DNA from 2 places in the Paenibacillus sp. KACC 21273 genome. Region 2 is predicted to be linked to the other one. Evidence: riboswitches for the same ligand, from Rfam matches in the RefSeq annotation. Region 2 holds a riboswitch; the other holds the start of a gene.
The links. Region 2 has a riboswitch for FMN ahead of PQ460_RS16800 (DMT family transporter). Riboswitches for the same ligand answer to the same signal wherever they lie in the genome.

Region 1: another riboswitch for FMN. It lies ahead of ribD (bifunctional diaminohydroxyphosphoribosylaminopyrimidine deaminase/5-amino-6-(5-phosphoribosylamino)uracil reductase RibD); the one in region 2 lies ahead of PQ460_RS16800 (DMT family transporter).

What each region holds. Positions count from the first base shown of each region.
Region 1 covers NZ_CP117876.1:1,945,532-1,953,131, forward strand. The annotation lists gene PQ460_RS08840 (M14 family zinc carboxypeptidase) at 1-183, opposite strand, end outside; gene lysA (diaminopimelate decarboxylase) at 464-1,798, shown strand; gene PQ460_RS08850 (peptidylprolyl isomerase) at 2,054-2,485, shown strand; gene PQ460_RS08855 (amidohydrolase) at 2,569-4,170, shown strand; gene PQ460_RS08860 (hypothetical protein) at 4,279-4,650, opposite strand; FMN riboswitch at 4,900-5,061, shown strand; gene ribD (bifunctional diaminohydroxyphosphoribosylaminopyrimidine deaminase/5-amino-6-(5-phosphoribosylamino)uracil reductase RibD) at 5,529-6,629, shown strand; gene ribE (riboflavin synthase) at 6,671-7,342, shown strand; gene ribB (3,4-dihydroxy-2-butanone-4-phosphate synthase) at 7,533-7,600, shown strand, end outside.
Region 2 covers NZ_CP117876.1:3,828,301-3,835,900, forward strand. The annotation lists gene PQ460_RS16785 (cache domain-containing sensor histidine kinase) at 1-614, opposite strand, end outside; gene PQ460_RS16790 (extracellular solute-binding protein) at 618-1,943, opposite strand; gene PQ460_RS16795 (family 43 glycosylhydrolase) at 2,280-3,626, shown strand; gene PQ460_RS16800 (DMT family transporter) at 3,815-4,792, opposite strand; FMN riboswitch at 4,929-5,087, opposite strand; gene PQ460_RS16805 (hypothetical protein) at 5,474-5,770, shown strand; gene PQ460_RS16810 (hypothetical protein) at 5,835-6,707, opposite strand; gene PQ460_RS16815 (hypothetical protein) at 6,830-7,405, opposite strand; gene PQ460_RS16820 (LysR family transcriptional regulator) at 7,531-7,600, opposite strand, start outside.

The DNA of each region.
Region 1 (7,600 bases), 1.9 Mb from region 2:
TTTGTACTGGATCAGATCAGGATACTTTTGAGCTAACGATTGAATATGACGGGTCATCGCTGCATATGTATAAGTGACAGACGGGTTAACCACCGTATGATTTGCCGCTTCTGCTACATTCTGCAATAGTAGAGTCGGTACAAATAGTATAAATGTAAGCATAAAGTATCCAATCTTTTTCAATGCCATCCTCCTCGGTAAATAAATGATAAAATATAGAGATTGTAATCATTTACAACCCTGATGTAATGCGATATTACGGTGTCTCTATACAGCATAGTAGCATCTTATTTGAAGTATCGTAAATGCTTATTTTTTCCATATGTAAGTACATTAATAAGCAAATCAACTCTTTGTAAAGTCACATAAAACACAAATGTTCAGCAAAATAGTCCATTCTGCTATAATATGCACAATGGTTATACTGACTATACACTTCAAGTGAATGAACGGAGGACAACAGATGTATTTACATGGAACAAGTCAAATAAATGATCAAGGTCATCTTGTGATCGGTGGTTGTGATACCGTTCAGTTAAAAGAACAATATGGTACCCCTTTATATATTATGGATGAACATTTAATTCGTAGTCGTTGTCAGGAATATATGCAAGCTTTTGAAGCATCAGGATTAACTTTTCAAGTAGCTTACGCTAGCAAAGCTTTTTGTACGATGGCGATGTGCCGGATTGTAGAAGAAGAAGGATTGTCGATGGATGTGGTATCTGAAGGTGAATTATACACAGCGATGCAAGCTGGATTCCCTGTAGAACGGATACATTTTCATGGTAATAACAAAACACCTGATGAATTAGAGATGGCTCTAGATGCAGGAATTGGTTGCTTTGTGGTCGATAACTTTGTCGAACTGCAAGTATTAAATGCGATAGCCGCTTCCAAAAATCTGATCCCTAATATTTTGTTACGTGTAACGCCAGGGGTAGAAGCACATACCCATGAATATATTTCAACCGGTCAAGAAGATTCCAAATTCGGATTCGATGTAGGCAATGGAACAGCTTATCAAGCAGTCAAAGAAGCTCATCAATTGCAAAATGTCAAATTGCTTGGTATTCATTCTCATATCGGTTCACAGATTTTTGAAGTGGATGGTTTTCAAGTAGCTGTGGAGCGTGTTGCGGCTTTTGCGCTTGAAATACAGCAACAAGAAGGCATTTCATTTACGGTGATTAATCTGGGTGGAGGATTCGGTATTCGGTATACAGCCGAAGATACGCCATTACAAGTAGCTGATTATGTAGAAGCGATCACGACAGCAGTGAAAGAACACTTTGCCAAATTAGAAGGAACATTACCGCAAATTTGGGTAGAACCCGGTCGCAGTATTGTAGGCGATGCCGGAACGACATTATACACAGTAGGCTCGAACAAAGATATTCCCAATGTACGTAAATATGTATCAGTCGATGGCGGTATGACAGATAATCCGCGTCTCGCTCTATATGAAGCGAAATACGAAGCAGTGATTGCCAATCGAGCAACAGATGAAGAGACAGAATTGGTATCCGTAGCTGGTAAATGCTGCGAAAGTGGCGATATGCTGATCTGGGATATTGAGCTGGCTTCTCCGGTAGCTGGCGATCTATTAGCTATAGCGTGTACAGGTGCATACAATTATTCAATGGCAAGCAATTACAATCGAATTCGTCGACCGGCAGTGGTATTAGTCAAAGACGGCAAAAGTGATGTGATTGTAGAGCGGGAAACACTTGCAGATATTACAGGCAATGACGTTATTCCTGCGCGCCTAACCAAAGCTACGATTACCGCTTCATAAATAAATAGAATCACTATAGCAACGATAGTATATAAAAAAATGCTGTCATTATCTCTATATGAACTAGAATTTTGAGTGTATTTCTCACCATATAAAACGATAAACAAGTGAACATGCCTTTGCGCAGAATTCATTTTCATAGTAAACTAAATAGGATGCTGTCCTACAGAACTAATTCTTGCTTAATCGTACTAGAGTGAAGTAGAGGCAAGCATCCTAATTTCTGTTTTTAATTGAGAGGAGATTTATTATATTATGTCTAAACAAGCGAACATCAAACTTGCAAACGGCGGCGAAGTAGTAATCGACCTGTTTGAACAAGATGCACCGAATACGGTTGCTAACTTTGAAAAATTAGCAAACGAAGGTTTCTACAATGGATTAACATTCCACCGTGTTATCCCTGGTTTTGTAGCACAAGGCGGATGCCCTAACGGTACAGGTACTGGTGGCCCAGGTTACACAATCAACTGCGAAATCAACCCGAACAAACACGAGCGCGGTTCTTTGGCTATGGCTCATGCAGGACGCAACACAGGCGGAAGCCAGTTCTACATCTGCTACCAACCACAACCACACTTGGATGGACAACATACAGTGTTCGGTAAAGTAGTAAAAGGTTTGGAATATGTTGATGCTCTTAAAGGTAGCGACAAAATGGAAACTGTTGCAGTTGTAGAAGCGTAAGCTTTTTTTCAACAGCAATAAGGGTCTGCATTTATAATGCAGGCTCTTTTTTTACTAAAAATCTGCTAAAGGAGTGTAAACCAATGTCAGGAACATTATTCACCCATGGCAAATTTGCATTTAGCTCTCATCTTCCCGCAGAAGCAGATGCAGTTTACATAGAAAATGGAATCATCTCTGCAATCGGTACGACGCAAGAATTATCGCTACAATTATCAGGCAAAGATTATCGTCAAGTGGACTGGGATGGTGCTTATGTATTGCCCGGCTTAGTCGATTCGCATATGCATTTATCTATGCATGGAATGAAATTATCTATGCTCGATTTCTCAGACGTGACCTCCAAAGAAGATATGATTCAGTTGATCCGTCAGCGTGCAGAAGTAACACCTGTAGGGGAATGGATTGTTGGATTGAACTGGAATGAAAATAATTTTGATCCACCGATTCCGCCACTACGAACAGAGTTAGATGAGATTACGACGAACCATCCTATTTATCTGACCCGTACATGTTTTCATGCTTTTTTAGGTAATAGTGTAGCCTTTGCCAAAGCAGGAGTAACCTCATCTTCACCTGATCCTGAAGCGGGTTCGTTTGGAAGGGATGAAGCTGGAGAGTTGAACGGATGGATTTATGAAGAAGCTTCAGCGGCTTTTACCGCAGTACAGCCAGAACCAGATTATACTACCAAAAAAGAAGCGATTCGGCGCGCTTGTCAGGATGCACTTCGATTAGGATTGACCGCATCCCATACCGAAGATTTACGGTTTTTGGGAAGTATAGAGACTATGTTACAGATTTATCGTGAATTGCATGCAGAAGGATTACAATTCCGCACCCATCAATTGATTTTTTATACTCATTTACAAGAAGCCCAAGCATTGGGATTACGGGCAGGCGATGGAGATGAATGGTTACGTATTGGTGCAGCCAAATTGTTCTCTGACGGAGCGATTGGAGGGCGTACAGCGCTATTACAACAACCGTATAGTGATGCACCTCATACACGCGGAATGGCGATTCATACGACAGCACAGTTAAATGAAATTACATCCTATGCCCGTTCGCTAGGCTATCCGATTGCTGTACATGCCATTGGTGATGGTGCGGCGGATCTTACATTATTGACGATGGAAGCTCATCCGTTGCAAGGCATTTCACACTTGCCCGATCGATTTATCCATGCGCAGGTATTGGATCAACAATTGCTTGAGCGAATGACGCACTTACCACTTATTGCAGATATCCAACCTCGATTTGTTGCCAGTGATTTCCCCTGGGTGATGGAGCGTGTAGGTGCAGAACGTACCGATTATTTGTACGCCTGGAAAAAGTTAATAGATGCAGGTGTGATCTGTGCAGGTGGAAGCGATGCACCTATTGAACCGCTTGATCCAATGCTCGGTATCCATGCCGCAGTTACCCGTCGCAGACCTTATGTTACAGAGCCAGCCGAAGGATATTTACCACAGGAGCGACTTAGTATTGCTGAAGCTATTCATTTGTTTACAGTAGGCAGTGCACAAGCAGCAGGCGAAGAACAAGAACGTGGTAGTATTCACGTTGGCAAAGCGGCTGATTTTACAGTAATTGATCGAGATATTACTACCGATTCCGAATCTCTGTTGCAGACGGCTGTTCGTATGACAGTGGTGAATGGACAGATTGCTTATCAAGCATAAACGTTTAGGAGATATCCACTAAATAGACAGATACAGATATTTCACAACCCTAATAGCCTTTCTTTTACAACTGTAGAAGAGGGTTATTAGGGTTGTTTTGCGTTCTATTTATGTATAGATTATATGATCATGTAAAAAATCTAAAAACTGTTGTTGCATCTTACCGAGTGGGATAATCTTTTTGAGAATCTGAAAGCGCCACGATTGTCCGTTGCTTTGAAATGACCATGTTGAAGCCAGCGAAATTCCTTGATTATAATGATGCTCTTGTAGATCAGCAATCGGTAATTCAACGGTATGGATCACTTTGGAAGAGAAGAAGTTAAGAAATAAAACGATAAGTTTCTTATCATTAAGTAGCAATACAGCTTTACTGGAATGTGCTGAAAAGTGTTGAGGTGTAGCATAACAGATCTGCATATTCATTTCTTGATAAGGTGTAGTCAATTTGCGGATTAGTCTTTTGTTGATTAAAAACATAATAATCACCTTTCGATTAGTATAATGGTAAGGATATTAGACGGAAAACAATCTATCATTTTAAAAAATAAAACGCGAATTTATTATACAACAATAGAGGTAGCAGAGTCATGAAAGCACTTGTAGATAAAATAAATAATGATGATATCACAGCATGTAGCCTATAGAAAAAGTTAGGTTTCTTGATTTTTGCGTGTGTGGATGATATGATTTCAGCATCACAGTGAAATAGTGATAATAACTTCATAATTTATCCTTCGGGGCGGGGCGAAATTCCCCACCGGCGGTGTTGAGATCAAGATAATATGTGATCTCTAAGTCCGTGACCCGGCTATGTGTGTAATAACCATAGACGGTGGATCTGGTGAGAATCCGGAGCCGACAGTATAGTCTGGATGGGAGAGGGATACAGAGGTCGCTTGCACAGCGATTTCTGAATTAAGGTGCACTTATTTGAGTGTATAGTTTACTATTTTGATGAAGCAAGATACCTGAGCATCATTAGGTTTCTTTGGCATCTAAATAGGTTCTATACGTAGCACATATGTAAAAATTGGATCAGTGGATTAAACTGAAACCAGCAGTAGGTATACAGTCTTTGCGCTGTAGATATACAGACATATGCGCACTCTATAAGAGGTACATTAGATTCTTACTCCTATACATTATTATGTTAAGCCCTGTAAACATTCGGATACTCTTCCGGTTTACAGGGCTTTTTGCTTGTCATTGTATCGGTATACAATTTATAATTTAGTTATTAAATTATGAATAGTAACTAAATATGATGATACTACGATCAAACTCGTAACAGCACTTTGATTAAGCACAAAGGATGCAGTTATGAATTTTTTATGGTGTCAAAGGAGCCCTGAATAATGAACGTAATCAATGATGAATTTTACATGACCCTAGCACTGGACTTGGCAGAAAAAGCTCAAGGGCAGACAGATATTAATCCTGTGGTCGGTTGTGTGGTTGTGAAAGACGGCAGAATCGTAGGAATGGGTGCACATTTACAGCGAGGAACCGGACATGCTGAAGTACATGCACTTAATATGGCAGGAGATCAAGCAGAAGGCGCTACAGCGTATGTGACGTTAGAACCATGCAGTCATTATGGCAAAACGCCACCTTGTAGTGATCGTCTGATCAAAGAAAAAGTAAAACGAGTCGTTGTTGCTGCTGTAGACCCGAATCCACAGGTAGCAGGTTCTGGGATCGAACGACTGCGTAATCATGGAATCGAAGTGGTGACCGGTGTATTGGCGAAGCGCTCGGCACGACTTAACGAAACGTTTAACAAATATATTACAACAGGGCTCCCTTTTGTGACGCTCAAAACAGCCAGTACGTTAGATGGTCGTCTAGCGTCTCGTACCGGTGATAGCAAATGGATCTCTAATAGCGATGCTCGTGCGATCGTTCATACGATGCGTCATCGTCATCAAGGTATTATGGTGGGAATCGGCACAGTATTAGCCGATGATCCTGAGCTGACTACACGTACAGAAGTGACTGGCGTTCAGCCTACTCGTATTGTGATTGACTCACAACTACGTATTCCAGATACCGCCAAGTTATTAAATACAGACGTAGCGCCTACGATTATTGTCACTACTTATCAAGCGGATCGGGATCGTATCCATGAACTGCAAGAACGTGGCATCACCGTTATCATCTGTGGTAGCGGGCCGTATGTAGATCTTCCTTTTGCAATGAAAAAGCTTGGCGAACTTGAGATCTCTTCGATTTTGTTAGAAGGTGGCGGCACATTAAATGGTTCGATGCTTGAAGCAGGACTGATCGATCGAGTCACTTTATTTTTTGCTCCTAAGATTATTGGGGGTACGTTATCAACATTCGCTTTTGATGGATTTGAAAAAATGAATCAAGCTGTAACACTAGATGAGATCGAAATAGAGACGTTAGATGACAATATTTATATCAGTGGATTACCACGTTATCATCATCTCTAATATTCAAATAGCAGACCATCTTGGTAGAAAGGAGGATGTCTATGTTTACCGGACTGATCGAAGAAATAGGTACACTCCGACAAAATGGACGGCGCGGTGAAACGATGGTACTTGGTATTCAAGCATCACGTATTATGGACGGACTTCAGATTGGAGATAGTGTCTCATGCAACGGGGTATGCTTAACGGTTACCACGATAGCAGATTCTCTATTTACTGTAGATGTCATGCCAGAAACGTATCGTTCTTCTAGCCTTAAACAGTTAAAAACAGGTAGCCCTATTAATCTAGAGCGAGCAATGATAGCGAATGGACGCTTCGGAGGGCATATCGTACAAGGTCATGTGGATGGCACAGCACATATTGAACAGATACAAAGCAACCAGAATGCTGTTATTTTCCAGATTGCTCCGACCGATCATGATCTATTTCGTTATATTATTCCGAAAGGATCTATCACTGTCGATGGCATCAGCTTGACGGTTGTATCGGTAACAACGACTTCATTCACAATCTCTATCATTCCACATACACTCAAAGAAACCGTACTTGCTTATCGAAAAGCAGGTGATATGGTCAATATTGAATGCGATGTGCTTGGTAAGTATGTAGAACATTTACTACAATACCAATCGAATACAGCAAATGATGCCACCAGTCAGAAAAAGCCATCAATCACAAGCCAATTTTTGCAAGAAAATGGATATATGTAAGCGCTTGGCACCATAAGCGCGACAAGATTCAATAAAAAATGATTTTTGCAAAGCAAAATATCTTACAATAAGCGCTTGGTACTATAAGCGCGACAAGATTCAATAAAAAATGATTTTTGCAAAGCAAAATATCTTACAATAAGCGCTTGGTAGTAAAAGCGCGACAAGGTTCAAGAGGGAGGTTATATCGATGAATCACAAATCTACAAACTTAGATGCGATAGAAGCAGCAGTAGCTGATCTTAAACAGGGCAAAGT
Region 2 (7,600 bases):
AGCACGCCTAACTCTTTGCCGTTATCCAGACTACGAATTTTACGAGCAATCGAAAACACTTGATACACCGTTCCGTTATCCGACAATACTGCGTGAGGAGCGATAAAATACCCTTTGCCTGACAATTCAGTATCTAACGCTAATAATCGTTCTCGATCACCTGATTCTGCAAATCTGCCCGGACTATCCGGTAATTCTACATATGAAGAATGCGTATGATTCGTAAATAAAGCGACTCCTGCAATATCGACACGTCCATTCACCCGAATACGCCGTACAAAGCTTTCTAACAATAAGCGATCTTCATATCGATCAATCACTTGATCTTGTGTATCCTGTTCTAGATAATCCATAATTTCTGGCGACTGATAAGGCAATACAGATAATAAGACTAATTCATTCATATACGCATCCAAATTCGATGTGAATTCGCGCACTACATCTGCCTGATATTGACCTGCATTGGTTTGAATCGAATCCGAGTACCCTATACTAGAAATCCATGAAGAAATAATCAATGGAATCGAAATTAATGTAATATTCATAATAATCAGCCGGGTAACTAATCGCATATTTTTCCAGCGACGAATCCAATTTTTGATAGATATCTGCATGACTTACTCCTTCAAAATCTGGTTAATCAAAGGCTCTAAATGATCAAGCATCTGATCTACACTTTGCTTACCGTACCAGATTTTCTCCAATTCATTAATCAGTGCATCGCTGATCATAATTTGCTTCGGATTGCTGGGGAAATATTCAACATGATTGGCTTCATCTACATACTCTTTTCGCAAAGGTAGTGAAAGATAAGCTTGTGATAATGCTTCCGATTGTACCGCAGGTACATGCCCTGCTTCTCCCCATACTGCTCCATGCTTGGCTAACCAGTGTGCAAATTTGACAGCCGCCAGTACTTTTTCTGGATCTTGTTCATGATGGGTTGGAAAAGCAAGCGTATGTGCATCTCCCCATGATCCTGCATGGTCATAAATTTGCGGAAATGGCATTACACCAAAATCCAAATCAGGTACTTTTTCAAAAGAGCCGATAGACCATACACCTAGAAAAAGCATTGCTGCTTTCCCTTGAGCAAATTCATTCGAAGCATCATTAATATTAGGCGGAATTAACTGTTGCTCATACAGGGAAGTGACTAATTCTAAAGAGCGCTTAGCAGCTGGCATATCAACAGCCGCACGTTGTCCGTCAGCTGTATACAATTGTCCTCCCCCTTCGATCTGTGCATACAATGACCACCACAACCATAACGAATCGATCCGTACGTTCGGTACAGCAAGTGGTGCTACATCCTGTGGAATATGCTTTTGTAATGTCTGCAAAAAGTCTACAAACCCTTTTTCTCCTGACTGTATCTGCACCTGTCCATCACGATACAATCCTGCTTTGGCTAACCACTTTTTGTTATAATACAATACGCTAAAATGTGTATCTAAAGGAATCGCATAATGATTGGTCTGCATCATCGTTCTTGCCAGAATAGACGGATTGAAGTCTTGCCAGTTCACACCTGCTTGAGAAGCAACAGTATTTATATTTTGGATAAAATCGGCGGGTATATATTGAGCGAACATCGACGCATGTATGATCGCTACATCCGGCGCTTCTTCAGTAACGATAGCTGTCGATAATTTGGTATAGTAATCATCTGATTTATTATTTTTCATCGTGACGACAATATGATCGGTATTTTCTTGGTTGTACCGTTGTACCAGTTCATTCATAAAAGAAATATCCCCACCGCTAAAAGGCGTCCAAAATGATATCTGAATAGGATCTGTAGTCGATAGATTAGCTACTGACTGTGGATGAGAACGATCACCTATAAACGATGATATTCCGCTTCGATATAGACTGTAACCGAGTATGCCAATGATGACTATTATCACCACAAGCAACCCATATAATTTTAACCTTGTCATAGGCAACCAATATTGCTTGATCCATCTCACCATATAACCTAACCTCACTTTGCAGATGTACTCGATATAAAGCAAAACAAAGCATATGAATTACGCCTAATGTACCTGTTTGATCTCAAAGTGTAAACGGTTAAACTCTTCATTCAGACCTTCACGTTCATATCTCCAATAGAATGTCTATCCATCCAAAATATCGTCCTGTTCCCCGACATTATTCTGCGTTACAGTTCGTATTGTAAGCGTTATCTATTTACTATACTGAAAGGGGCTGAATCAATGAAACGTCATCGCTTGATCATTAAAGGAGGAGTTTTATTTTTGCTATTCACTTTACTTATGAGCACCAGTATTAGTATCGCTTCTGCGGCATCTGTCCAAAAACAGTTTTATAATGTCATTATGCAGGATGGTGCAGATCCATGGATGTATAAACATACTGATGGATTCTATTATTTCACAAAAACGACAGGTAACAATGTCACGATCTGGAAATCTTCCACATTAACCGGTATTGATGCTGCTGAAAAGCGTGAAATTACAACAGGTGGGCAAAATGTATGGGCTCCTGAAATTCATTTTCTAAATGGAGCATGGTACATTTACTATGCCAAAGACGACGGTGATAATGCGAATCATCGTATGTATGTGATGCAGAATACTAGCAGTAACCCGATGCAAGGCACTTGGGTAGATAAAGGTCAGATCACAGATACTACCAATCGCTGGGCAATCGATGGGACTCCATTATCGGTGAACGGGCAGTTGTATTTTATCTGGTCAGGCTGGGAAGGTTCAGAAAATGTACGACAAAACCTATATATCGCTCATATGAGTAACCCATGGACAATCGATTCAGCACGTGTTGAGATTGCCCGCCCTACGTATGCATGGGAGACCAATCACCAACCGAATGTCAACGAAGGCCCTCAAGTGGTGATCAAAAATAACAAAATCAATCTAATTTATTCAGCTAGTGGAAGCTGGACAAATGATTATGCGCTAGGTCTAATTACAGCACAGACCAATAGCAATTTGTTAAGCCCTTCGGCATGGAGCAAACGCGCTCAACCTGTATTTGCTTCTGCTAATGGCGTATATGGACCCGGTCATGCTTCATTTACTACTTCTCCTGATGGGAAAGAAGATTGGATCGTTTATCATTCTGCCAAATTTAATAATGCAGGGTGGAATCGGGAAATTCGTACACAGAAATTTAGCTGGAATACAGACAATACGCCTCAATTCGGTCAACCTCTTAATCCTAATGTGCAGATCTCTATTCCATCCGGTGAACCGGATCGTACCCGTTATGAAGGGGAACAAGGAACATTCGGTGGAGCGGCTTATGCTTCTTCAAGCCCTAATGGTTCAGGACTATCCAAAGCAGGTCATATTGATACAGACGGTAGTTATGTACAATATACGGTAAATATCCCGACTACAGGAACGTATATGCTAGCTGCACGTACAGGTAATGGCACAGATGGACTGGATTGGTCTACTCTTCGACTATCGGTCGATAGCGGCAATCCAACAGACTTTTTTATTACCAATAAAGGTTGGGAAAATTGGGGATTATCGACGCAACGTCTATCGTTGACAGCAGGTAATCATACGATTCGTTTTAGCAAAGGAAATGGTTACGGAGAGTTAGATTTTTTCGATCTTGTACCTATCAAATAAAAACAATATACTTTTCGATTTAGATTAAAAGCTACTTCATATTCGATATATCATTACATCGATATCTTGTCCAAACTAAAAATCCTGTCTACTCAAGCGATATTCCGCTAGATAGACAGGATTTTTTTATATAAAAGTTAGTATTTATAGATTATAGAATCTATGATTTCTTGATAACAAAGAAATGGTTATGCAGAAGGTACGGCTGTTTTGGCATCAGATGGTTGCTGACGTCTAGAAATAAAGAACAATGCTACCCAGATCAACAAAAATCCGACCAATTGAGCCCATGTTAATAATTGTCCAAATACGATCCAGTTAATAACTACACCGACTAATGGGAAGCTTAGTTCTGCTAGTGTAGCTACAGAAGCTTTGGTTGTAGACAAACCTTTGTAGTACATTAATAGACTTAGCAAGCCTGGCAACAATGCTTGACCTAGCAAATTCAGAGATACGGCTGCAATTCCACCAGAATCAGCAGATAAGCTCCAAGCTGCACCTTCATGCCATGTTAATACAAGCAACAACGGTAAAGCCATAATAAAGCGTAATGATGTTACGGTCTCATATTTCATCTGACCTACCATTAAACGTCCCATTACTGTAGATCCACCCCATAATGTTGCTGCACCTAGAGCAAATAGACTACCAACTTGTACAAATTCACTCATATGTCCGATAGGAATAGCGAATCCAAATGTTAAAATATACGTTCCTACTAATGCCAAAGCAAATAACCAACCAAATCCACGCGGTAACACTTCTTTTAAAATAATTCGAGCTAATACAATCGCAAAGATCGGTTGTAATTTCTGTAATAACAAGACAGCATTGAGATTACCATGAGCCAGTCCCATCGTGAATAGAATCGTAGCAATCGCCGATCCACCCCAGGATAAGAACAACAATGCTCCGATATGACGCATTTTCAATCCTTTTAATTCAGCACGGTTGACCCATAATACAGGAGCCGCCGCTAGAAAAACAATCAAATGCTCCAACAATACCAATTGAGTTGAAGTCATTGTTTTGAGTAAAATAATTCGAAACAGTGGATCAACGCCCCATAACGCTGCTCCTACAAAAACGAGCCAAAATCCACTTTTAATATGACGCTGTCTAGCTGATGATGCTGTTTTGATGTTATAACTTGCATTTTCCATGATTCAAACTCCCTACGTGATTAGAATTTGAATATGAGATCTCATACGGAAAGCCCCCGTTATCAACGTACAATAAACGGGGGCTTGATCAAATAAACGTGCAACTGTATTTTACAATACACTGGCAAGCTTATTGGTTGATCTTCTCCCATCCGGACTGTACCGTCGGCTCTGGATTCTCACCAGATCAGTCATTTTTCAAAAAAGAAAAATGAGTCGCGGGCTACCCTCTCTTTCAGTTATAAAAGAAACGTTCACCGCCGGTCGGGAATTGCACCCTACCCCGAAGATCTCTATTCGATTTTGGTTTGTTAGTATAAAGAAGCCACTCTCATGTTTAACCATGAAAATAAGATTTGAAAACTTTCTTGTATCAAACATTCAATATATCTCATTATAAAGATACTTTTAGTAACTTGCAATAGTTTCGTACAAATAAATAGTTTGCAATATATTTAAATCCTTAATTCCGATCAATTAACTATACTATACAATAAATAGAATGAATGTCTAGTAGCTATCAAATGTTTCTATAGATACATTGATTTTGTAAATGAGAGTAGTCTACAACCCTAGTTATTTATATTACTCTATTGTCACATATCTGTAACAGTTGTATAATCATAGAGGATTTACATCTTTACACAATAAGTAGTACATAACTGAGAGGGGTAGAAAAATTTGGATTACAATTCGCAAAACAATGGTTACCCGCCTGCGCAACCGGATCAACGCACAGGAGTATTAACATTCAAAGATTGGATGCTTACGATTTTATTAATAATTATTCCGTTCGTAAATATCGTAATGTTATTTGTATGGGCATTCGGTGCAAATACCAATGTATCTAAAGCTAACTTTGCTAAAGCTTACTTGATCTGGTTGGCTATCGGTATTGTTGTATCTATTATTTTCTCTATTTTATTTGGTTCTTTAATGGCTGCAACAATGAGCAATATGGACCGTAGCGGATATTAATAGCAAAACAAAAAGAAGCACCTCGCAGGGTGCTTCTTTTTTGTCTACTTTTAAGTAGATGCTTTTAATAACGATCTAAAACTAACTGTGTTTTCAACGAATCTTGAGGCACTAACCAACCTTCTTGATTCAAATAGTTCATCAATTGCTGACGATCAGTTGCAGCGGTGTTGTAATCATCGGTTTTGAACGAAATCTCAATCACAGGCTCAGTACCTGTACCGGAAGCATTACGAATCGGCCAAATTTCTACGTCTACATCGATTCCGTTCCAGCTACCTTCATATTTACTCGCCATCACCGGGCCATACGAGCGCGATGCTTTTAACTGCTTTTCACCCCAGCTTGATCCATCTTTCCACTTTTTCAATTTACCTGGCAGATTATCGATAAGCAAAGATAATGCTTTACTATCCGCAGGCAATGTTGCTCCTGATGTTGTTGCTTTTGATTTTTTATCGTTAGACAGGCTTAATGTCTGCTTGCTGTATCCCCAATCGACTTCTGCTTCATAGTTCGTATCGGAAGCATCAAATCCTTGTTGATTAGCCAGTGTTAATGCTGCATCAATATTTCCATTTGCAATACTGTAACGTTTTTTATACGTCATTTCAAAATTGTCTTTATCTTCTTTTTTGCGGAAACGTACATTCCAGCCTTCGCTGTCCAATTGCTTATCACTTGTATCGAAATACTCTACAGCAATTTTTTGCGCTTTGGCAGGTAGATCAAACGCATCTTGTACCTCAGATTGAATCGTCAGGTCGCTGTTCAAAATATCATCGTCCAGCATAAATTTAACCTCATACGTTGGTGTGAGATTGGCGGCTTTGGCATCAACAACAGATGTAGATTGTGGAATATACAACCCTGCGAACAATACACTGCTTAACAACACCAATGGAGCTTTTTTACCTAATTTCAATCCTAAATTCATTTGCAAATTCTCCCCTATCTGTGGAATATCATTTGACTACTATTCCAATGTAACAGTGAAAAATGATAGCGGAATCAACATATCTAATTGATTTCGTAAAACATATCTATAGTTTCTATATGCTATTCATCACTTTTTCGATGCTTTTTGGGTTTTTGATACAAAAAATAAACGATGCTGACAGTTAATAACACAATACTACTTATAGCAATTATCCCATGATATGAAGGCAGAGATTGATCTGTTACAGATTGCTGGGCAGGCAATGCTAATTCTTTATTCTGTAAAAACTTGTAATCTACTGAAGTAAGCTCGCTCACTTTTTTAGAAGTTCCGCAAAGTGGATTTGCCCATTCACCATCTTTTTGATTTAGAAAAAAGATATATTGATTTCCAACTTCGCTTGGACCGTTCAAAGCTCCCCATGTACTATTTTCTTGTATTATTAATTGCCGTTGCTGAATATTTTTATAACTTTTTAGAATAGTTAATACCACTTGGTGATTTTCACTATTTTGTCTATTTAACTGCTGGATTTCTTTTACTTGAGCAATCACTACCCCATCATATTTAGCATAAGCATCTTCTACAGTTAAAATATAAGCACAAGAAAGAGCAGATACAGAGGAAGTACCTCCCCATCCTATTAACGTTATACTGAACATCAATATGATACTCCATCTTAGTATAGTATTCATCTACACCATGCTCCCTTTTCAGATCGTTTATGTTTGATATTCATTATTGCCAGAATAAAGCTATATCTAACAAACGTTCGGAAAGCTATGATGTTGCATTATAATTTATTTTCTATTACATCGATCTAACCAAACGATTTTACAAACTGATGAATCAGCCCTGAATAATGACGTTGACTGTTGTATACATAATAA